DNA from 2 places in the Kribbella sp. CWNU-51 genome. Region 1 is predicted to be linked to the other one. Evidence: riboswitches for the same ligand, from Rfam matches in the RefSeq annotation. Region 1 holds a riboswitch; the other holds the start of a gene.
The links. A riboswitch is a leader RNA that binds a small molecule or an ion and turns the genes downstream of it on or off. The one in region 1 is predicted to bind glycine.
Positions count from the first base shown of each region.

Region 2: another riboswitch for glycine. It lies ahead of ACXC9Q_RS10095 (L-serine ammonia-lyase); the one in region 1 lies ahead of gcvP (aminomethyl-transferring glycine dehydrogenase).

Region 1 covers NZ_JBSXMZ010000023.1:10,661-21,643, reverse strand. The annotation lists gene ACXC9Q_RS23905 (class I SAM-dependent methyltransferase) at 1-459, shown strand, start outside; gene ACXC9Q_RS23900 (hypothetical protein) at 459-587, shown strand; gene ACXC9Q_RS23895 (RNA polymerase sigma factor) at 584-1,768, opposite strand; gene ACXC9Q_RS23890 (YciI family protein) at 1,765-2,133, opposite strand; gene ACXC9Q_RS23885 (CDP-alcohol phosphatidyltransferase family protein) at 2,338-2,934, shown strand; gene ACXC9Q_RS23880 (DUF881 domain-containing protein) at 2,939-3,775, shown strand; gene ACXC9Q_RS23875 (small basic family protein) at 3,772-4,104, shown strand; gene ACXC9Q_RS23870 (DUF881 domain-containing protein) at 4,106-4,939, shown strand; gene gcvH (glycine cleavage system protein GcvH) at 4,982-5,365, shown strand; gene ACXC9Q_RS23860 (FHA domain-containing protein) at 5,512-6,051, shown strand; gene ftsR (transcriptional regulator FtsR) at 6,038-6,733, shown strand; gene ACXC9Q_RS23850 (bifunctional nuclease family protein) at 6,787-7,281, shown strand; gene ACXC9Q_RS23845 (MerR family transcriptional regulator) at 7,470-8,084, shown strand; glycine riboswitch at 8,204-8,293, shown strand; gene gcvP (aminomethyl-transferring glycine dehydrogenase) at 8,376-10,983, shown strand, end outside.
Region 2 covers NZ_JBSXMZ010000007.1:363,036-374,018, forward strand. The annotation lists gene lysX (bifunctional lysylphosphatidylglycerol synthetase/lysine--tRNA ligase LysX) at 1-2,075, shown strand, start outside; gene ACXC9Q_RS10075 (hypothetical protein) at 2,187-3,080, shown strand; gene ACXC9Q_RS10080 (hypothetical protein) at 3,125-3,760, opposite strand; gene ACXC9Q_RS10085 (helix-turn-helix transcriptional regulator) at 3,904-4,734, opposite strand; gene ACXC9Q_RS10090 (SDR family oxidoreductase) at 4,837-5,544, shown strand; gene ACXC9Q_RS10095 (L-serine ammonia-lyase) at 5,545-6,918, opposite strand; glycine riboswitch at 6,999-7,091, opposite strand; gene ACXC9Q_RS10100 (alpha/beta fold hydrolase) at 7,292-8,779, shown strand; gene ACXC9Q_RS10105 (hypothetical protein) at 8,835-9,062, opposite strand; gene ACXC9Q_RS10110 (aminopeptidase P family protein) at 9,255-10,685, opposite strand; gene ACXC9Q_RS10115 (GntR family transcriptional regulator) at 10,776-10,983, opposite strand, start outside.

The DNA.
Region 1 (10,983 bases):
GAGTCCATCGACGCGGTCGACATGTCGCAGGCGATGGTCGCCGCGGGACGGCAGCGACCCGGCGGCGACCAGGCCAACATCCACTGGCAGGTGAACAGCATCGAGACCGCCGAGCTGACCGGGCCGTATGCGCTCGTCACCGCCGGCGCGAGCATTCATTGGATGCCGTGGGAGGAGACGTTCGCCCGGATCGTCCCGCACCTGAGCCCCAACGCCCAGCTCGTCGTGATCGAGCACGGGGCAGTGGACGAACCGTGGTGGGACGACATCGTGCAGGTCATCCAGCGCCACTCCCGCAAACAGAACCACGACCCGAAGTTCAGCGTCGTCGACGCGATCCGCGAGCGCGGGCTGCTCGACCTGGCCGGTACGACGAGGACCGCGCCGGTCACGTACCACCAGCGGGTCGACGACTACATCGGCAGTTCCACTCGACCTCGAGCCTGGCCCGCGATCTGATGCCCGCCGACGAGGCCGCGACCTTCGACACGTCGATCGAGCGTGCGGTGTCGCCGTACGCGCAGGACGGCGTACTGGAGCTGCAGATCGTCGCCGAGCTGAGCTGGGGCCGGCCGCGGGTCGCCTAGAGGGCGTCGGCGCGGATCTGCAGGTAGCGCTGCTCGGGGACGCTCTGCGTCAACCGCGCCGCCAGCTGGTATGCGGACCGTGCGGCCGCCCGGTCGCCGGACAGTTCGAGCAGATGCGCGCGTACGGCGGCCAGCCGGTGATGATCCTTCAACGCGGGATCGGCGTCGTCGAGCAGCGCGAGCCCGGCCGCCGGACCGTGCACCATGGCGACCGCGACGATCCGGTTGAGCGTCACCATGGGGCCTGGCGCGGTCGACTCGAGGAGTTCGTACAGCATCAGGATCTCGCGCCAGTCGGTGTCCTCGGCGCGCTTCGCCTCGTCGTGGACAGCGGCGATCGCGGCCTGCAGCTGGTACGGACCGACCGGTGCCGACTGCAGCGTCGACGCGATCAACTCGGTGCCCTCGGAGATCGCCTGCGCGTCCCACCGCGTCCGGTCCTGCTCCGGCAACGGCACCAGCGCGCCGTCGGCCGTCGTTCGCGCGGGCCGGCGCGCGTCGGTCAGCAGCATCAGCGCCAGCAGCCCCGCGACCTCACCCTCGTGCGGCAGTGCGAAGTGCAGCTGCCTGGTCAGCCGGATCGCCTCCGCGCTCAGCTCGACCCTATGCAGTGACGCGCCGGACGACGCGGTGTAGCCCTCGTTGAAGATCAGATACAGCACGTGCAGTACGGCGGCCAGCCGCTCGGGCTGCTCGGACGCCGGCGGCAACGCGAACCGGGCACCCCGCAGCTTGGCCTTGGCCCGGCTGATCCGCTGCCCGATCGTTGCCTCCGGCACCAGAAACGCCCGGGCGATCTCGCTCGTGGTCAGCCCGCCGACGGCCCGCAGGGTGAGCGCGACCTGCGACTGCGGAGTGAGCGACGGGTGACAACACAGCATCAGCAACGTCAGCGAATCGTCGACCGACGACGCGGGTTCTGGTTCCGGAGCAGCGGCGATCGTTTCCTCCCGTCGCTGCCGTGCCGCCTCGTTGCGCAGCACCTCGATCCGCCGCCGCGACGCGACCGTGGTCAGCCACCCGCGCGGATTGTCCGGTACGCCGTCACCCGGCCACTGCAGGGACGCGGCCAGCAGTGCCTCCTGGACGGCGTCCTCGCACGCGTCGAAGTCGCCGTACCGGCGGACCAGCGCGCTCAGCACCTGCGGCGCCTGCTCCCGCAGCAGCTCTTCGATGATCAAGTCAGGGCACCGAGGTCCCGGACCGGGCGGACCTCGACGATGCTGAACGGCGCTTCCGGGATCTGCGCGACGATCTCCACGGCGCGGTCCACGCTGTCGCAGTCGAGCAGGTAGAAGCCGGCCAACTGCTCCTTCACCTCCGCGAACGGGCCGTCCGTGGTCATCACCCGGCCGTCGCGGACCAGCACCTGTTTGGTGGCGGCCGGGTCGCCCAGCGACTCCGAGGCCACCAGCTCGCCACTGGCGGAGAGAGCGTCGTTCAGAGCGGTATAGCCGGCCATCCCCTCCCGCTTCTGGTCGTCGGACAGCGAGTCCCACACCGCCCGCGACTCCGGGTTGCCGTAGATCAGCACCAGGAACTTCATGGATACCCCTCCCGTTCAACAACCTAAGCATCACCCTTGCGTATCGATCGGGTCACCGGTTCATAGCGGGCGTAGCGGGAAGGGGGCCGGCGCGTTCAGGTAGCAGGGGATGGCCCGGCCTGCCCCGGGATGGCCGGGAGTAAACCTGTCGAGGTGCCCAAGTACAGTTACGACCGGTATCAGGGTGAGAGAGGGAGGGATCGCGTGCCGGAGGTGGAAGTGTCCGACCGGGTGCTCACGATCCCGAACGCGCTCAGCTTCCTCCGGTTGCTGGGAGTGCCGCTGTTCCTGTGGCTGATCCTCGGCCCGCAGGAGGACGGCTGGGCGCTGCTCGTGCTGGCCATCTCCGGGTTCACCGACTGGGCCGACGGCCAGATCGCCCGCCGGATGAACCAGACCAGCCGGCTGGGCCAGATGCTCGACCCGGTCGCGGACCGGCTCTACATCTTCGCGACCGTGATCGGCCTGGCGCTGCGCGACATCATCCCGTGGTGGCTGGCGATCGCGCTCCCGCTGCGGGACCTGCTGCTCACGTTCACCCTGCCGGCCCTGCACCGTCGCGGCTTCAACGCGCTGCCGGTGCATTTCCTGGGCAAGTCGGCCACGTTCTGCCTGCTGTACGCGTTCCCGCTGCTCCTGCTCGGTGACGGCGACAGCACCCTCAACCTGCTCGCGCGGGTGTTCGGCTGGGCGTTCGCGATCTGGGGGACGGGGCTGTACTACTGGGCCGGCGTCCTGTACTTCGTCCAGCTGCGCCACCTCGTCCAGACGGTGAAACCGATCAACCATCCGGCCGGGTAGACCCGTGACTCAGCAATCCCCACCGAAGCCGCGGCGCGTCGACGCGTCGATGTCGCTGCTGAACAACCTGATGGCGCACCCGCTGGACGAGGGGTACGCCGTCGCAGCCCGGACCCGCCCGGACAAGGGCGGCAAGTCGCTCCGGTCCCGGCACCGGGTGATGCTGGTGGTGGCCACCATCGTGCTCGGCTTCCTGCTCGCGGTCGCGGCCTCGCAGAACTACCGCGGAGCGCCCGAGGCGGAGAAGCAACGCAAGGAGCTGATCACCCGGATCAATCAGGCCAACACCCGGCTGAACGGCATGCGCACCCAGCAGACGCAACTGGCCGACGAGGTACGGCGGTTGCAGGCGAGTGGACTGAGCAACACCAGTTCGGGCGCGACGCTGCAGCAGCAGCTGGACGCGCTGGAGCTGCAGACCGGCGCGGTCGCGGCCACCGGGCCCGGGATCAAGGCGGTGATCGACGATGCGAAGGACGCCGACGCCAAGGAGGGCCGCCTGCTCGACGTCGACCTGCAGCAGCTGGTCAACGGCCTGTGGACCGCGGGCGCCGAGGCGATCTCGGTGAACGATCACCGGCTCACCTCGCTGACCGCGATCCGGGGTGCGGGCAGTGCGATCACGGTCGACTACAGCTCGCTGACCCCGCCGTACACGGTGCTCGCGATCGGGGACACCGCGACCATGCCGGCCCGCTTCGCGCAGAGCTCGGGCGGCCAATGGGTGCAGTATCTGGTCAGCAACTTCGGTGTCCGGATGACGACCACGACGGAGGATTCCTTGCTGGTGCCGGCCGATGCGACCATCGCGTTGCGCTACGCGAAGGTAGGACCCAGATGATCGCCGTACTCGGACTGGTGATCGGTGTCGTGATCGGCCTGCTGGTCGCGCCCGACGTCCCGGAGTGGGCCCAGCCGTACCTGCCGATCGCCGTCGTCGCCGCCTTGGACGCGGTGTTCGGGGCGCTGCGGGCGTTCCTGGACGGGATCTTCGACGACAAGGTGTTCGTCGTCTCGTTCGTGTCGAACGTCCTGATCGCCGCGCTGATCGTCTACCTCGGCGACCAACTGGGCGTCGGCTCACAACTGTCCACCGGCGTGGTGGTCGTCCTCGGCATCCGTATCTTCACGAACATGGCCGCCATCCGCCGGCACATCTTCAGGGCCTGACATGAGCGACGACAAACCCGATCCGACGCCTGATCCGGCAGCCGCAGATCCGGCCGACCGGCCGCAGCCGGAGACGCCGACACCGATGCCCAAGCCCCGGACGCCGAACCTGGCGCTGCGGCGGCTGCGGGCCGGGTTCAAGCCGTCCCGAGGGCAGGCGATCGTCGCCGTCGTGCTCGCGCTGGTCGCCGGCGTGGCCGTCGTCCAGGTGCGGGTGAACCGGGCCGACGACGGCTACCAGAACGCCCGCCGCGAAGACCTGATCGCGATCCTCGACGGCCTAGGCCAGAACACCCGCCGGCTGGAGAGCGAGATCGCCGAGCTGGAGGCGCGGAAGAACTCGCTGTCCTCCAGCGCGGACAAGGCCCAGACCGCGCGCGAGCAGGCCGAGGCGCAGGTCCAGGTGCTCGGCATCCTGGCCGGCACCCTGCCCGCCCAGGGGCCTGGCGTCCGGATCACGCTGAACGACCCCGAAGGCAAGATGACCTCGAGCAACCTGCTGGACGCGATCGAGGAACTGCGCGACGCCGGCGCCGAGGCGATCCAGATCAACGGTTCGGTCCGGGTCGTCGCCAGCACCGACTTCGTCGACGACGCACCGGGGATCCGGATCGACGGTCAGAAGCTGAATTCGCCGTACGTCGTCGAGGCGATCGGGGAGTCGCACAATCTGTCCGAGGCGGCCAACTTCCCGGGCGGCCTGGTCAGTGAGGTGACCGGTCCGCAGGTGGGCGGAACGGCCGAGGTGACCGAGGTTCCGACGCTCCAGATCACCGCCTTGCACGCGCCGGAGGAGCATCGCTACGCTCGCCCGGCACCCAGCCCGACCAAGTAGCTGTGTCCGTTCGAAAGCTGTGTTCAAAGAAAGAGGACCGAGGTGTACCCCGAAGACCTGAAGTACACGGCCGAGCACGAGTGGGTCAAGGCCGACGGCGAGGCGCCGGTGCGGGTCGGCATCACCGACTTCGCACAGGACGCGCTCGGTGACATCGTGTACGTGCAGCTGCCCGAGATCGGCAGCGCGGTGCGGGCCGGCGACTCCTGTGGCGAGCTGGAGTCGACCAAGAGCGTGAGCGACCTGTTCGCGCCGGTCAACGGCACCGTGACCGCCGTCAACGAGGCGCTCGCCGACCAGCCGGACCTGGTCAACAGCGACCCGTACGGCGAGGGCTGGCTGCTCGACATCGAGGTCGAGGACGCCGCCGAGGTGGCTGCGCTGATGGACGCCGAGACCTACCAGGGACAGCTCGACCAGAGCTGACCGGCAGCGGCTTGGCCGCGCCTGGTACGTTGTCCGGACCTCAACCGCTGGTCGAGGGTTGAGGTCCGCGAATCTGCGTCCACACTTGTTCATACGGGGTCTATCGAAAACGTCGCCGGACCACCGGCGATCGGGAGGATCACAGCATGCCGTTCTGCAACCAGTGCGGGCACGAGAACTCCGACGGCAGCCGGTTCTGCTCGCAGTGCGGAGCGATGCTTCCTGGCGCGGACCGCCCGGCGGCAGCAGCCCCGGCGGCCCCGCCGGCGACCAACGGTGTCACCGACACTGCGATGCTGACCCCGATCGGCGCCGAGCCCGAGCCCGAGCGCACCGGCGAGCCGCTGTCGGTGGAGGACGAGGCCGCGGTCGGCGCCCTGCCGGCCGGATCCGCCCTGCTGATCGTCCAGCGCGGGCCGAACGCGGGCAGCCGGTTCCTGCTCGACGTCGACGTGGTCACCGCCGGCCGGCACCCGGACAGCGACATCTTCCTCGACGACGTCACCGTCTCGCGCCGGCACGCGGAGTTCCGCCGCGACCCGTACGGCGTGAAGGTCCGCGACGTGGGCAGCCTGAACGGCACCTACGTGAACCGGGACCGGATCGACGAGGTCCAGCTGACCAGCGGCGACGAGGTCCAGATCGGCAAGTACCGCTTGGTGTACTACGCCAGTGGCCAAGCCTGAGCCTTCCGTCGAGGGCCCCGCTGAAGGCCGCGGCATCGGAGAGGTGCTGCAGCTGCTGCAGGCCGAGTTCGCCGACGTCACGATCTCCAAGATCCGGTTCCTCGAGGCCGAGGGGCTGGTGACCCCGGCCCGGACCGCCTCGGGCTACCGGAAGTTCAGCGCGGCCGACGTCGAGCGGCTGCGCTACGTGCTGACCGCGCAACGTGACCAGTACCTGCCGCTGAAGGTGATCAAGGAGCATCTCGGCGCGATCGATCGCGGCCTGCGCCCGGCGGCCGGCGGTCCACCGGTCGCGCCGAGTTCGTTGCCGGAGCCACCGGGGCTTCCGGTCGCCGACGACTTCGGTGCTGCGGGCATCGATCTGAAGCTGACCCGGGAGGAGCTCCGCGCCGCCGCCGGGATCTCCGCCGAGCTGCTCGGCGAGCTGGAGGGCCATGGCCTGGTGGTGGCCCGTGGCAACCACTACGACGGGGACGCGATCGTGATCGCGCGGCTGGCCGCGGACTTCGCGCCGTACGGGATCGAGCCGCGGCACCTGCGCCAGTTCCGTACGGCGGCCGATCGGGAGGCCGGTCTGATCGAGCAGGTGACAGGCCCCCGCCATACCGAACAGACCGAGGAACTGGCCGCGCTCGCCGTCCGCCTGCATGCGGCGCTGGTCCGTTCCCGCCTGCCCAGGTAGCCGGCGCACCCCGCGGGCCTGCCCGGGGCTTCCCTGCGGAGTAGGCTGAAGGGGTGCGCGAAGTCGACGTGGTCGGAGTCCGGGTGGAGATGCCCTCGAGTCAGCCGATCGTGCTGCTGCGAGAGGTTGGCGGGGAGCGGTACCTGCCGATCTGGATCGGCGCGGCCGAGGCGAGTGCGATCGCTTTCGCCCAGCAGGGGATGGAGCCGCCGCGGCCGCTGACGCACGACCTGTTCGCGGAGACCATCCGGGTGCTCGGGCACACCCTCAGCCAGGTCCGGATCGTGAACCTGACCGACGGCATCTTCGAGGCGATCCTGGTGTTCGACGACAAGACCGAGATCTCGGCGCGACCGTCGGACTCGATCGCGCTGGCGCTGCGGACCGGGACCCCGGTGTTCTGCACCGAGGAGATCCTGGCCGAGGCCGGCATCCCGGTTCCGGAGAGTGAGACCGACGACGCCGACGAAGTGGTGGAGGAAGAAGAGGTCGAGCGCTTCCGCGAGTTCCTCGACCAGGTGAAACCCGAGGATTTCGACAAGAGCTGACCAGTTCAGTTCACCGGAGTGGTACAAGACCAGATAGGTAACGATTCGTACGAAGGCCGCGACACGCTCCCGGCTCGGTGCGGTTGTCGTTGACCCTCCCTGGTCGGCGGCTTACCTTGAAGGAGTCGTGGGGTGTTGTCACTCCACGGATGTGACCCGTTCCAGTCGGTACCCAGGGAGGCTCAGGCGTGACACGCACCGGCGACACGGATCTGACGGCGCAGTCGACGTCCGACGCACACGCCGAGGCGGCCGCCGCTGCCGGCGTCCAGGGTCTGCTCTTCGACGACGACCTGCGGCCGATGCCGGAGGATGTCGGGTTCCGCGGTCCGACGGCGTGCGCCGCGGCCGGGATCACCTACCGTCAGCTCGACTACTGGGCCCGCACCGGCCTGGTCTCCCCGTCCGTGCGCCCGGCGACCGGCTCCGGCACCCAACGGCTCTACGGCTTCCGTGACGTCCTGTTGCTGAAAGTGATCAAGCGGCTGCTCGACGCCGGCATCTCACTGCAGCAGATCCGGACCGCGATCGCCCACCTCAGCAAGCGCGGCATCGACGACCTGACTCAGATCACGCTGATGAGTGACGGCGCCTCGGTCTACATGTGCACCTCGCCGGACGAGGTGATCGATCTGCTCGCCGGCGGTCAGGGCGTCTTCGGTATCGCCCTCGGTGGTGTCTGGCGCGAGGTCGAGGGTTCGCTGTCCGAGCTGCCGACCGAGCGTGCCGACGGTCACGACGACGGCGACAGCCACGCGAACGACGAGCTCGCGGCCCGCCGCCGCGCTCGCATGACCGGCTGACCTGTTCCATCCCGTTCGCGGCTACGCGCACGGCACGGCGGCGGAGTCCAGTCCGGCCGGTCGCACGACGGCTGCTGCCCGAACTGTTCGAGGATTCCTGGTAGCCTCGGTTCAGCCGTACACAGCACTCGGGAGAGACCCGCGCAACCGGGCGCCGAAGGGGCAATTCCTCCCCGGAACCTCTCAGGCCCATGGACCGAGTGCCACAGGCGACTCTGGAGTGCCCCTGCGTGAGCTGGGCGTGACAGAGGGGGAGGCGACCGGAAGCACTGTCAGCAACGGAGCCTCTAGATGAACAACTCACCCCAGCTCTCGGCGACGTTCGCCGACCGGCACATCGGGCCGCGTCCGGACGAGATCGCCCGCATGGTCCAACTCCTCGGGTACGACGACGTCGACGCGCTGGTGGATGCCGCGGTGCCGGCGTCGATCCGGTCCGCCGAGGCGCTCCGGCTGCCCGAGCCGGCCTCCGAGGTCGACGCGCTGACCGAGCTCCGCCAGCTGGCGGCCCGCAACACCGTCGCCACCTCGATGATCGGCCAGGGGTACTACGGCACCTTCACGCCGTCGGTCATCGTCCGGCGTCTGGTCGAGAACCCGGCCTGGTACACGGCCTACACGCCGTACCAGCCGGAGATCTCCCAGGGCCGGCTCGAGGCGCTGCTGAACTTCCAGACCGTCGTGTCCGACCTGACCGGCCTGCCGACCGCGAACGCGTCGCTGCTGGACGAGGGCACCGCGGCCGCCGAGGCGATGACGCTGGCCCACCGGTCGAACAAGAAGAGCAAGTCCGATCGCTATCTGGTCGACGCCGACTGCTTCGCCCAGACCATCGCAGTGGTCCAGACCCGAGCCGAGGCGCTCGGCATCGAGGTCGTCGTCGCCGACACCACCGACGGTCTGCCGGACGGTGACTTCTTCGGCTTCCTCGTGCAGTACCCGGGCTCCGGCGGTGTCGTCCGCGACCTGAAGCCGCTGATCGCCGCCGCGCACGAGCGCGACACGCTGGTCGCGGTCGCCTCCGACCTGCTCGCGCTGACGTTGCTCGAGGCACCGGGTGAGGCCGGCGCCGACATCGTGATCGGATCCTCGCAGCGCTTCGGCGTACCACTGTTCTACGGCGGTCCGCATGCCGGTTTCATGTCCGTCCGGTCCGGCCTCGAGCGGTCGTTGCCCGGTCGCCTCGTCGGTGTCTCCGTCGACTCTGACGGCGCACCGGCGTACCGGCTGGCACTGCAGACCCGCGAGCAGCACATCCGCCGTGAGAAGGCGACCTCCAACATCTGTACGGCGCAGGTCCTGCTGGCGGTGGTCGCGTCGATGTACGCCGTTTACCACGGGCCCGCGGGTCTGAAGGCGATCGCCGAGCGCGTCCACGACTACGCGGGCAAGCTGGCCGCGTCGCTGCGGGCGGGGGGCGTCGAGGTCGTGCACGGCGACTTCTTCGACACCGTGCTCGCCCGGGTCCCCGGTCAGGCCGCGGATGTGGTCGACGCCGCCCGGCAGAACGGCATCTGGCTCCGATTGGTCGACGCGGACCACGTCGGCATCTCCTGCGACGAGAAGACCGACGTCGCCACCCTGACCCGGGTCTGCCAGTCCTTCGGCGTTCGGTACGACGGTTCGCTGGACGCGGCCGCGGTTGCCGTGCCGCGGACCACGGACTACCTGACGCACCCGGTGTTCAACACGCACCAGTCCGAGACTGCCATGCTGCGGTACCTGCGCAAGCTGTCCGACAAGGACTACGCGCTGGATCGCGGGATGATCCCGCTCGGGTCCTGCACGATGAAGCTGAACGCGACCACCGAGATGGAGCCGGTCACCTGGCCGGAGTTCGCCGACCTGCACCCGTTCGCGCCGATCGAGGACGCGGCCGGGTACGCGGTGCTGATCGGGCAGCTGGAGCGCTGGCTGGCCGAGGTGACCGGGTACGCGAAGGTCTCGATCCAACCGAACGCGGGCTCGCAGGGTGAGCTGGCGGGGCTGCTCGCGATCCGCGGGTACCACCACGGGCGGGGCGATCTCGATCGCACTGTGTGTCTGATCCCGGCCAGCGCGCACGGCACCAACGCCGCCTCCGCGGTGATGGCCGGCATGAAGGTGGTCGTTGTCAAGGGCAACGACGATGGCACGATCGACCTGGACGACCTGCGGGCGAAGGCGTCTGAGCACGCGGCCAAGCTGGCCGCGATCATGATCACCTACCCGTCCACGCACGGCGTGTACGAGGAGAGCGTGCGCGAGGTCTGCTCGATCGTCCACGAGCACGGCGGCCAGGTGTACGTCGACGGCGCGAACCTGAACGCGTTGCTCGGTCTCGCCAAGCCCGGTGAGTTCGGCGGCGACGTCAGCCACTTGAACCTGCACAAGACCTTCTGCATCCCGCACGGTGGCGGTGGTCCGGGTGTCGGCCCGGTGGCCGTGGCCGCGCACCTGGCGCCGTACCTGCCGAACCACCCGCTGCTGGACCAGGCCGGTCCGGAGTCCGGGGTCGGCCCGATCAGCGCGGCGCCGTTCGGTTCGGCGGGTGTGCTGGCGATCTCGTGGGCGTACATCCGGATGATGGGTGCCGAGGGTCTGACGGCCGCCACGAAGGCCGCCGTACTGACTGCGAACTACGTGGCGAAGCGGCTCGAGGGTGTCTTCCCGGTGCTCTACACCGGCGAGAACGGCCTGGTCGCCCACGAGTGCATCCTGGATCTGCGGCCGATGACCAAGGAGACCGGGATCAGCGTCGACGACGTCGCGAAGCGGCTGATCGACTACGGCTTCCACGCACCGACCATGTCGTTCCCGGTCGCGGGCACGCTGATGGTCGAGCCGACCGAGTCCGAGGACCTCGGCGAGCTGGACCGGTTCTGCGACGCGATGATCGCGATCCGGCACGAGATCGACC
Region 2 (10,983 bases), on a different contig from region 1:
TCGGGCGGCTGGGCGATCCGGCCGACGCGCGCTGCGTGATGGTGATCGCGCGCGACGCGGACGGCGCCGTACGCGGAGTGCTGTCGTTCGCGCCGTGGGGTGTGCGGGGCGTCTCGCTGGATGTGATGCGGCGGGATCCGGAGTCCGCGAACGGGCTGATGGAGTTCATGGTGACGTCGCTGGTGGACGCCTGCGGCGATCTCGGGCTGCACCGGATCTCGCTGAACTTCGCCATGTTCCGGGAGATCTTCAGCGACGCCGAGCGGGTCGGCGCCGGGCCGGTGCTGCGGCTGACCAGCGCGCTGCTGACGGCGGCCTCTCGGTTCTGGCAGCTGGAGAGTCTCTACCAGTCGAACGAGAAGTACCTGCCGCGCTGGTCGCCGCGACTGATCTGCTACTCGCGCGGTGCGTCGCTCGCCCAGGTGCTGCTGGCGGCCGGGACCGCGGAGGGCTTCCTGCCCGCACCCCGGCCCTGGACGCGTGTCGACAGTGCCCAGACCGCCGAACGGCACGCGATCATGGCGTCGGACGGTGGCCGGTTCGCGAACGCCGTACGGCAGCAGGAAGAGGAGTTGCTGCGGCCGGCGCTGCCCGATCGCAAGCTGACCGAGCAGGAGCTGATCCGCCGGACCAAGCTCGCCGAACTCGTTGCCGCTGGCATCGATCCGTACCCGGTGAACGTGCCGCGGACGGAGACGCTGGAGCGGATCCGCGAGCTGCATCAGAACCTCCCGCCCGATCACCACACCGGCCAGACGGTGTCCGTGACCGGCCGGGTGATGCGGATGCGGAACCACGGCGGCCTGGCGTTCGCCCAACTGCAGGACGGTCTGGCCCAGCTGCAGGTGATGCTGACGGCCGAGGCGTGCGGCGAGGTGCCGCTGGACCAGTGGCGGCGCCTGGTCGACATCGGCGACCATGTCAGCGTCACCGGCGAGGTGGTGACGAGCCGCCGTGGCGAGCTCTCGATCGCGGCGACGGCCTGGCTGATGGCGGCCAAGTGCCTGCATCCCTTGCCGGACAAGCGGAAGGGATTCACCGATCCGGAGGCGCGGGTCCGGCAGCGGCACCTCGACCTGGTGATGAACCCGGACTCGCTGCAGATGATGCGGCACCGCAGCGCGGCGGTCCGGGCCCTGCGCAACGGTTTCGAGTCGCGCGGCTTCATCGAGGTGGAGACGCCGATGCTGCAGGCGGTGCACGGCGGGGCGAACGCGCGACCGTTCGTCACCCACATCAACGCCTACGACACCGAGCTGTTTCTGCGGATCGCGCCCGAGCTGTTCCTGAAGCGGCTCAGCGTCGGCGGGATGGGCAAGATCTTCGAGCTGAACCGGAACTTCCGCAACGAGGGCGCCGACGCGACCCACAACCCGGAGTTCACCTCGGTCGAGGCCTACCAGCCGTACGCCGACTACCACGTGATGCGCGAGCTCACCCGCGAACTGCTGATCGAGACCGCGACCGCGGTGTTCGGCAAGCCGATCGTCCGCCGGCCGGACGGCGACATCGACATCTCCGGTGAGTGGCCGGTCATCACCGTGCACGACGCGGTCAGCCGGGCCACCGGGGTGACGATCGACGCCGGCACGTCGGCCGAGCGACTCCGGGAGCTCTGCGCGGAGCACGGCGTACACACGACCTTCGAGATGACGGCCGGTGAGCTCGTCCTGGAGTTGTACGACGAACTCGTCGAGCCGGCCACCACGCTGCCGACGTTCTACACCGACTTCCCGCTCGAGACGTCGCCGCTGACCCGGACCCACCGATCCGAACCACGCCTCGCCGAACGCTGGGACCTGGTCGCGTTCGGCGCCGAGATCGGTACGGCGTACTCCGAACTGGTCGACCCGGTCGAGCAACGCCGTCGCCTCACCGAGCAGTCGCTGAAGGCCGCCGCGGGCGACCCCGAGGCCATGTCCCTCGACGAGGACTTCCTCCACGCGCTGGAGTACGCGATGCCTCCCAGCGGCGGCCTGGGAATCGGCGTGGACCGCGTTCTGATGATGCTGACGGGCCAGAACATCCGCGCGACCCTCGCGTTCCCCTTCGTGCGGCCGGCTCCGCGGGACTGAGGCCACTCGCTTCCGAGGCAGGTGTGCGCATACCCTGTGCGGCACAGGGTTTTGGGGCGACCTGGGGGGAAGTACATGAAGCGCTGTGCTGCGCTCTGCGCAGGGGTGGGGATGCTAGCCGTGCTCGCCGGCTGTAGCGGCATGCCGGAGGAGACTCCGGTCGCGTCGTCACAATCCACGATCGGTACGACGCCCGCACCGGCGCCGGCCGCGTCAGTACCACCGGGCGGTCCGCTCGGGTCGGCGGCGTACCAAGCGGAGCTGACCAAGCTCGAGCAGAGCCTGGCCGGTCCGTTGCGCACGCTGACCCGGGTGCGCACCGCCGAGGGTCTGACCGAGGCGATGACCACGCTCGCCGACTCACTCGACGCGGCATCGTCACAGCTGGCCGACCTCACGGTGACCGCGCGGCTGACCGCCGTACACGAGGTGCTGCAGGACAGTCTCGGGTCGGCGGCCGAGACCCTGTCGAACTCCGACCGGACGGAGGCGAACGCGCGCTGCGGTGGTGTCGCCTACACCTCGCAGAAAGTGCAGCGGCAGCTGCGGGCGGACCTGAGCGGCGCGACCGTGCCGTTGGACCGGTTGGGGCTGAAGTTCGGCGGCACGCTGCCCGATCCCGGACCGGGACCCAAGACCGTGCGCCCGTCGAACGGTGCCATCGTGATCCGCAGCGGCCCGACCGGCACCGGCCGGCTGAAGGTCACCAACGGTACGGCGAACGACGTCGCGGTCTCGATCGTCACCGACGGTAAGCCGCCGGCCAAGCCGCACGTGATGATGTACATCCAGGCGGGCAAGGCCGCCACAATCAGCCGGATCGGCGGCGCGTACCACATCTACTTCAAGAGCGGCACGGACTGGAGTCCCACCCGTCGCCAGTTCGGCGAGGACTGCTCGTTCCAGAAGTTCGAGCAGGCCTTCGGCCGGAGCGAGAGCTGGCAGGTGAACCTGGAGCCCACCCTCGGCGGCAACGCGAAAACCACCGAGGTGGAAGCCTACTGAGCGTCTCTGTCCCATTGGCGGGCCACCACGATCCGCCGGGCCGCCTAAAGGCCGAGCTTGTTGAGCAGGGCGCCGAGGAGGCCGCCTAGGGAAGGCGAGTCCGGCGGGTCTGGGTTTTCGGGGGTTGTCGGCGGGGTGCTCGGGGTGGTGCTGGTCGGGGGTGGGGCAGTCGGATTACTGGTGGTCGGCTGCGTGGTGGGCTCGGTGCGGGGCGGATCGGCGGGGCGCGTGGGTGGGGTCTTGGTGGCGCCCGGGATGGTCGGCTCGAAGCGGTCGACGATCTGCGTGGTCGGCCGACCCGGGGCCGGCGTCGGGTACGGGGTGTTTTCGCCGGGGACGCGGGCGGTGGTCGCACCGATTCCAGGAGTCGTTGCTGTTGGCAACGGCGCGGGCGGGGTGGTGCCGGGGGAGGTCGGCGTGGCCGTGGTGCCGCGTGGGATCGCCGGGACGTTCTGGCTGGGCTGACCGGGTTCGAGGCCGGCGACCGGGTTGGCCGGGTCGGGGCCACCACCCGGGAGCGGCAGGAACGAGGCCCCGATCCGCGGGCCGCCCGCCAGCGCCGTGAGGAACAGCACGACGTACAGCAGCAGCAGTACGCCGGCGCCGGCGGCGACCTGTCGAAGTCGCTGCGGGTTCTGCCAGGGCGGGCGGCCGGATGCCGTGGCAGGGAACGGTCTCACGGTTCCGCAGAGTAGCGGTTGAACCAGCGCTTCAAACAGACCGTGGAAGAAATTCCACACTGGATCGCAACCTTTTGGCAGCTGGATAACCAGTCCGTACTCGTAGCATCTCTGTCCGTTATTAGGACTGACGCGTTCAGAATTCAGCCGAGGGTTTGCAGGCCGATGACCGACAGCAGACGCAGCTTCTCGGCGGCCTCGCTGTTCGGCGCGGCCGTGTAGACGACGATGCGCAGATCACTGCCCGGCACGGTGAGGACGTCGCAGTCGATGACGAGGGTGCCGAGGCCGGGATGGCGGATGGTCTTCTGCTCGGTCTGATGGAAACCGACGACGGGCTGATCCCAGAGCTGGGCGAACTCGTCGTACCCGGCGCGCAGTTCGTCGATCAGCGCCCTGAGTTCCGGGTCGTGCGGATAGCGGGCCAGGGAGGCGCGCAGGTCCGTCACCATCGCGATCTGGAAGCTGCGGCGCTGCTCGGGTGTCTGGAGCACGCGTTCGCCCGGTGCCGCGTAGTGCCGCCAGATGATGTTGCGCCGGCGACCCCGCCACTCCGACGGGTCCCCGATCAGGGCCGCGAAGAGCGGATTCCAGGTGATCAGCCCCCAGGCCGCGTCGCACACGCAGAGCGGCGCACCCTCCAGCTGATCGACCATCCGGTGCACCCCAGGCGGGATGTACGCCGAGATCCGGCCGGGGGACGGTTCCACCTGGCCCGCGAGGACGAACAAATGGTTGCGCTCGGCATCGGACAGCCGGAGTGCCCGGGACAGCGCGGTCAGCACCTGCACCGACGGCGAGTCCGAGCGTCCCTGCTCGAGCCTGACGATGTAGTCCACCGACAGTCCGGCGAGCTGCGCCAACTCCTCCCGACGCAGCCCCGGTGCGCGCCGCCGTTCGCCAGCGGGCAGCCCGGCCTCGTCCGGGGTCACTCGATCGCGCCACGCGTGCAGTGTCCGGCCGAGCTCACCCATACGCCCAGTATTCCGCGCACCCCCCGAACCAGCCTGGTACTGCCATTCCCTAGGACATCGCGGGCACTACCTGACCGACCGCCGCAGCGCGAGGGTGGAGTCATGACCACGACACTCATCACCGGGGGCAACAAGGGCCTCGGTTTCGAAACCGCCCGTCGCCTCGTCGCGGCGGGACACACCGTGTACCTCGGCGCCCGGGATCCCGAGCGCGGCAAGCAGGCCGCGACCGACCTCGGCGCGCACTACCTCCCGTTGGATGTCACCAGCGACGACTCCGTCGCAGCGGCGGCCCGGCAACTCGAGTCCGAAGCCGGCCGGCTCGACGTACTCATCAACAACGCCGGCATCCCCGGTCCGCGGCACACCGCCCGGGAGCTGACGGCGGAGGACCTGCGGATCACGTACGACGTCAACGTGTTCGGCCCGGTCCGGATGGTGCACCACTTCCTGCCGCTGCTCGATCACAGCGACAACCCGGTTGTCGTGAACGTGTCCAGCGGACTCGGCTCGATCGCCACCGCTGTCGATCCGGAGATCTGGCCTCCCGCCGTACCGGTCTGGGTGTACGCGGCGGGTTACGGATCGTCCAAGGCGGCCCTCAACATGCTCACGGTCCAGTACGCGCGGCAACTACCGGAGCTCCGGATCAACACCGTCGATCCCGGGTTCACCGCGACCGATTTCAACAATCACCGGGGCGTACAGAGCGTCGAGAAGGGCGCGGAGATCATCGTCCGCCTGGCCACGATCGGCCCGAACGGCCCGACCGGCCAGTACCTCAGCCTGGACGGCAACGTGCCCTGGTGATCAGCACTCGATGACGTTGACGGCGAGGCCGCCGCGGGAGGTCTCCTTGTACTTGATCTTCATGTCGGCGCCGGTCTCGCGCATCGTCTTGATCACCTTGTCGAGGGTGACGACGTGCACGCCGTCGCCGTGCATCGCCATCCGGGCCGCGTTGATCGCCTTCACCGACGCCATCGCGTTCCGCTCGATGCAGGGGATCTGCACCAGCCCGCCGACCGGGTCGCAGGTCAGGCCGAGGTTGTGTTCCATCGCGATCTCGGCCGCGTTCTCGACCTGCCCCGGCGTACCGCCGAGGACCTCGCACAAGCCGGCCGCCGCCATCGAGCAGGCCGAGCCGACCTCGCCCTGGCAGCCGACCTCGGCGCCGGAGATCGACGCGTTCTCCTTGTACAGCACGCCGATCGCACCGGCGGTCAGCAGGAATCTGACCGCGCCGTCGTCGGTCGCCCCCGGCACGAACCGCCGGTAGTAGTGCAGTACGGCGGGAATGATGCCGGCGGCACCGTTCGTCGGCGCGGTGACGATCCGGCCGCCGGACGCGTTCTGCTCGTTCACCGCGAGGGCGAACAGGTTGACCCAGTCCATCACCTTCAGCGGATCCACCGACCACGGGTCAGCGCTCAGTCGACGGTGCAGTGAGTGCGCCCGGCGCGGCACCTTCAGGCCGCCGGGCAGAATGCCCTCGGTCTCACAACCCTCGCGGACACAGTCCTGCATCACCTGCCAGATGTGCAGCAGCCCGGCCCGGATCTCCTCCTCGGTCCGCCAGGCGAGCTCGTTCGCGAGCATCACCTCGCTGATCGACAACTGCGACTCGCGACAGCGGTCGAGCAGCTCGGCACCGGTGGTGAACGGGTACTTCAACGGGGTCGTGTCCAGCACGATCCGGTCGCCGGCCGCCGCGTTCTCGTCGACCACGAATCCGCCGCCGACCGAGTAGTACGTGCGCTCCCGCAGTACGGCGCCGTCCGCCGAGCGGGCCACGAAACTCATCCCGTTCGGGTGGTAGGGCAGCGCTTTGCGCCGGTGCATGATCAGGTCGGTGTTCTCGTCGAACGCGATCTCGTGCGTACCGGCCAGCAGCACCCTGCCGCGCTCGCGGATCGTCTCGACCCGCGCGTCGACGGAATGAGTGACGACGGTCTCGGGGTCCTCGCCCTCGAGCCCGAGCAGGACCGCCTTGTTGCTGCCGTGGCCGTGCCCGGTCGCGCCGAGCGAACCGAAGAGTTGCGCTTCGACCCTCGCCGTCGCGGCCAGCAGGCCGGCGTCGGCCAGGCCGAGTGCGAAGGTGCGGGCTGCGCGCATCGGCCCCACCGTGTGGGAGCTCGACGGGCCGATCCCGATGCTGAACAGATCGAAGACGCTGATCGCCATCGTGTGGAGGTTCCTTCCGGTCGCCGTTGACCGTTTGGTGTCCTCCCCACTCTGTTGGACCGGAAGTCCTCCAGAGGTGCCTCGCCCGCGCGGTGAAGGTGCCTGAGAGATTCTTGGGGAGAGTTGCTCCTACGGCGCCCAGGTCACGCCCGGGTCTCTCCCGCACGGGTTCATGCGGCTGTTGAATTGACTGACGGTGTGGACGGTACGGCGCTCCCACCGGCAACGTCAATCCGGCCGATCCGCACCATCAGCGACCGACCCCAACGAGTCCCCCAAGCACCGGCCGGGGTCTGGCGGGGGCTTGTCCCGGATGTGGTGAGGCAAACGGTTGCTGAGGATCGAGGGAGTCCCCAGACAGGAGATTCCGCTGATGAAGTCCCGACGAGTTCTCAGGACCACCGCGTGGGGTGTGGTCCTCGGATTCGGTGCGGCCGGCCTCACCGCGTTGCCGGCGCCGGCCGCCGTACCCAGGCAAGTGACCGTGCAGTGGTCCGACTGCAAGCCCGAGGGCAGGGATGATCCGGAGGAGGTGAAGGGATCGCAGTGCGCGACCCTGCAGGTACCGGTCGACTGGCACGATCCCGACGGACCCACCTTCGGCCTGGCGATCGCCCGTCGTACGGCGAAGTCGCCGGCCGACCGCGTCGGCGTGCTGATGTGGGGCCCTGGCGGTCCCGGTGACTCGGGCGTCGACCGGGTCAAGACCGGGATGTCCCGGTTCAGTCAGAACCTGCAGGATCGGTTCGACGTCGTGAGCTTCGACCCGCGGGGTGTCGCCCGCAGCAACCCGGTGAAGTGCACGGCCGCGCTGCTGGTCAATCAGCCGTCACCGATCATCAAGAGTGCGGCCGAGTTCCGCGCGACCATCCGCTACAACCAGCAGCTCGCGACCGACTGCCGCGACCACACCGGACCGGTGTACGACCACCTCGACAGCTGGCAGACGGTCCATGACGTCGACGCGATCCGCAGGGCGATCGGCGAGTCGACGATCTCCTTCCACGGCAGCTCGTACGGAACGGTGCTCGGCGGCCAGTACGCCGAGACGTATCCGGGCCGGGTGCGCGCGATGGTGCTCGAGAGCGTGAGCGACCACAGTGCCGCGCCGGCGAAGGAGTTCCTCGACGCCCAGGCGGCTGCGGCCCAGGACTCGTTCTCCGAGTTCGTGAAATGGTGCGACGCGGCAACGACCTGCGCAGTGCACGGTCGCGACATCCACACCTTGTGGGCGGATCTGCTCGCCCGGGCCGACCGCGGCGAGGTGCCGGATCCGCAGCACCCGACCGTCGCGATCACACCGTTCAACCTGAGCTTCTTCGTGTTCCGCAAGCTCTATGACCCGGAGTGGGTCGCTCTCGCCGACACGTTGAAGCATCTCGACGCGAGTACGCCGCCGACCGGGCAGGCGCCAGTACCACCCGGACTGGCGTCGTACCCGCTGGCGGTGTTCTGCCAGGACTGGAACCTCGGCGTCCGCGACTATCGGGAGTACGCCGGCCATCTCGACCGGCTGGCCAGGAACAACCCCGACATGCGCTACCCCGGTCAGCTGATGGCGGTGTCGATCTGCCTCGGGCAGCCGCCTGCCGCCAACCCGCAGCACCGGCTGAAGGTCCACGGCCTGAAGACTCCGGTCCTGCTCGCGAACGCGATCCACGACCCGGCCACCGGCTACGACTGGGCCTGGAGCGTCGAACGCCAGCTCGGCAGGTACGGCGTACTGCTCACCTACGAGGGCTGGGGTCACGGCAGCTACAACTCGAGCCCCTGCATGCAGACGACCATCGACGCGTATCTGGTCTCGCGTCAGGTGCCCGAACGCGGCACCAGCTGCGCCGCCGTACCGCCGAAGGGCTGAGAGATCCGGGGCCGGCGCCTCCCAACCAGCACCGGCCCCGGTGCCTGTGTGACCCTCAGACCGGGACGCCGGCCACGTCGAAAACGCGGTCGAGATGGTCGCCGCGGACCAGGCGGCCCGCCAGCAGACGGAGTTCGGCGCAGGCGGTCTCGAGTGCCTGCATCTGCGATCGGCAGTGGTCGACGTACCAGAACGGGTCGTCGGGCTGCGGATCGTCGGCATCGTCGATGTCGGCGTACCAGTGCTGATCTCCGTAGTGGACTACTCGCACTCGCAGATTCATGGTGACTACTCCCCGTGCCCAGGGATCCTGGGTCCCCCCTGGCCCCAGTCGGGGCCGGCTCGGCTGGGCGCGTGGTACGCGGCCCCCCACTGCCACGCGCCCTGCCGAGTTCGACCCTCCCCCGCTCGATACATCGTCGGCGGCGGGGCGAATGTTACTGCTTGTGACGATTAATTTTGCGTAGACGGCCTGTCACCGAGCGTTGAGCTGCGACTGGGTCCATTGCTCCAGTTCGTCGGTCGTGATCGGCAGGTCCTTGGTGAGGATCTCGAGCCGGTCGGCATGCACGACGACGTTGTCCTCGATCCGGATGCCGATCCCGCGCAGCTCCGGCGGTACGGTCTCGTCGTTCGGGTGGAAGTACAGCCCCGGCTCGACGGCGAGCGCCATCCCGGCCTCGATGTCGCCGGCGAAGTACGCCTCCGGCCGGGACGCGTCGCAGTCGTGCACGTCGAGGCCGATGTAGTGCCCGGTCCCGCAGACGATGTACCGCCGGTGCTGCTGCCCGTCCGGGCCGAGCAGCTCGTCCATCGACACGTCGAGCAGACCCCAGTCCCGCAGACCCTGGGCCAGCACCCGCAGCGCCTCGTACTGGAAGGCCCGGTACGGCGCTCCCACCTTGACGGCATCGAGGGACGCCAACTGCGCCTTGTGCACCAGGTCGTGGACCTGCCGCTGGGCCGCGGTGTACTCACCAGTGGCCGGGAAGGTCCGGGTCACGTCGGCGGTGTAGAGCGTACGGGTCTCGACCCCGGCGTCAAGCAGGATCACGTCGCCCTCGTTCACCGGGCCGTCGTTGCGGACCCAGTGCAGCACCGGCGCGTGGTGGCCGGCAGCAACGATCGAGGCGTACCCGACGCCGTTGCCCGCGGTCCGCGCGCGCCGGTCGAAGGTGCCCTGCAGCCACCGTTCGCCGCCACCCCGGATGGCCTCGGGCAGCTCCCGGGCCACGTCGCCGAACGCGAGCACGCTGGCCGCGACCGCCTCGCGCAGCTGGTCCAGCTCCCAGTCGTCCTTGATCCGGCGCAGCTCGGCCAGCGTCTGGCGCAGCGAGTTGCCGTCCGTCGGAGAGGTCCGGACCAGCGCGTCCAGCATCGGCTCGACACCGGGCGTCGACAGCATGAACGGCACGGCACCGCGCACGGCCGCCGGCAGTTCCTCGATCGGGCGGCAGGCGATCTGGAGTGCGTCCGACCAGTCCTTCAGCCCCGGCACCGGGCCGATCCACAGCTCGCCGTCGCGCGCGTTGGCGAAGAAGTCCGCCTCGTCCGGACCGGCGGTCTCCCGCAGGTACAGCGTCGCCTCACCATCCGCCGACAGCACCAGTACGGCGCCCTCCGCCTGGCAACCGGTCAGCCAGACGAAGTCGCTGTCGGCGCGGAACTGGTAGTCGGTGTCGTTCGACCGCACCGGCGCCAGGCCGGCCGCGAGCGCGATCCGGCGGCCCGGCAACGCGGCGGAGAGCTTCCGCCGGTGCGCGGCGGCGGCCTCGGCCAGGCCCTCCGGCACCGTCACCGACCGGTCCACCGGACCCCAGCCCCGCGAGACGAAGTCCCGGAATCCCTTGGCGTCGATCGGGCGGTAGGACTTCGGGGTCGGATCGGTCCGGTCGTCTTCGGTCATGAGCTGAGCTCCCCTTTGCAGCTGACGGTCAGAGTTCATCAACTCAGGTCTGCGCGGGGGCGCGCAAGCCCTTATGAGATCTGTCCCAGATCAGCGCGAACGGAACGCCGCGAGGATCCCCTGCTCGGAGTCCAGCAGATACTGATGCAGGTCGGCCGCGGCCTCGTCGTACTTGCGGGCCTCGAGCAGTTCGAGCAATCCACGGTTGCGCGCGATGTACGGCTCGTGCAGCTCGCGCGGCGCCGCGATCACGTGGAAAAGGAGCCGCTGCTCGGCCAGCAGCCGGCCCGTCACCGCG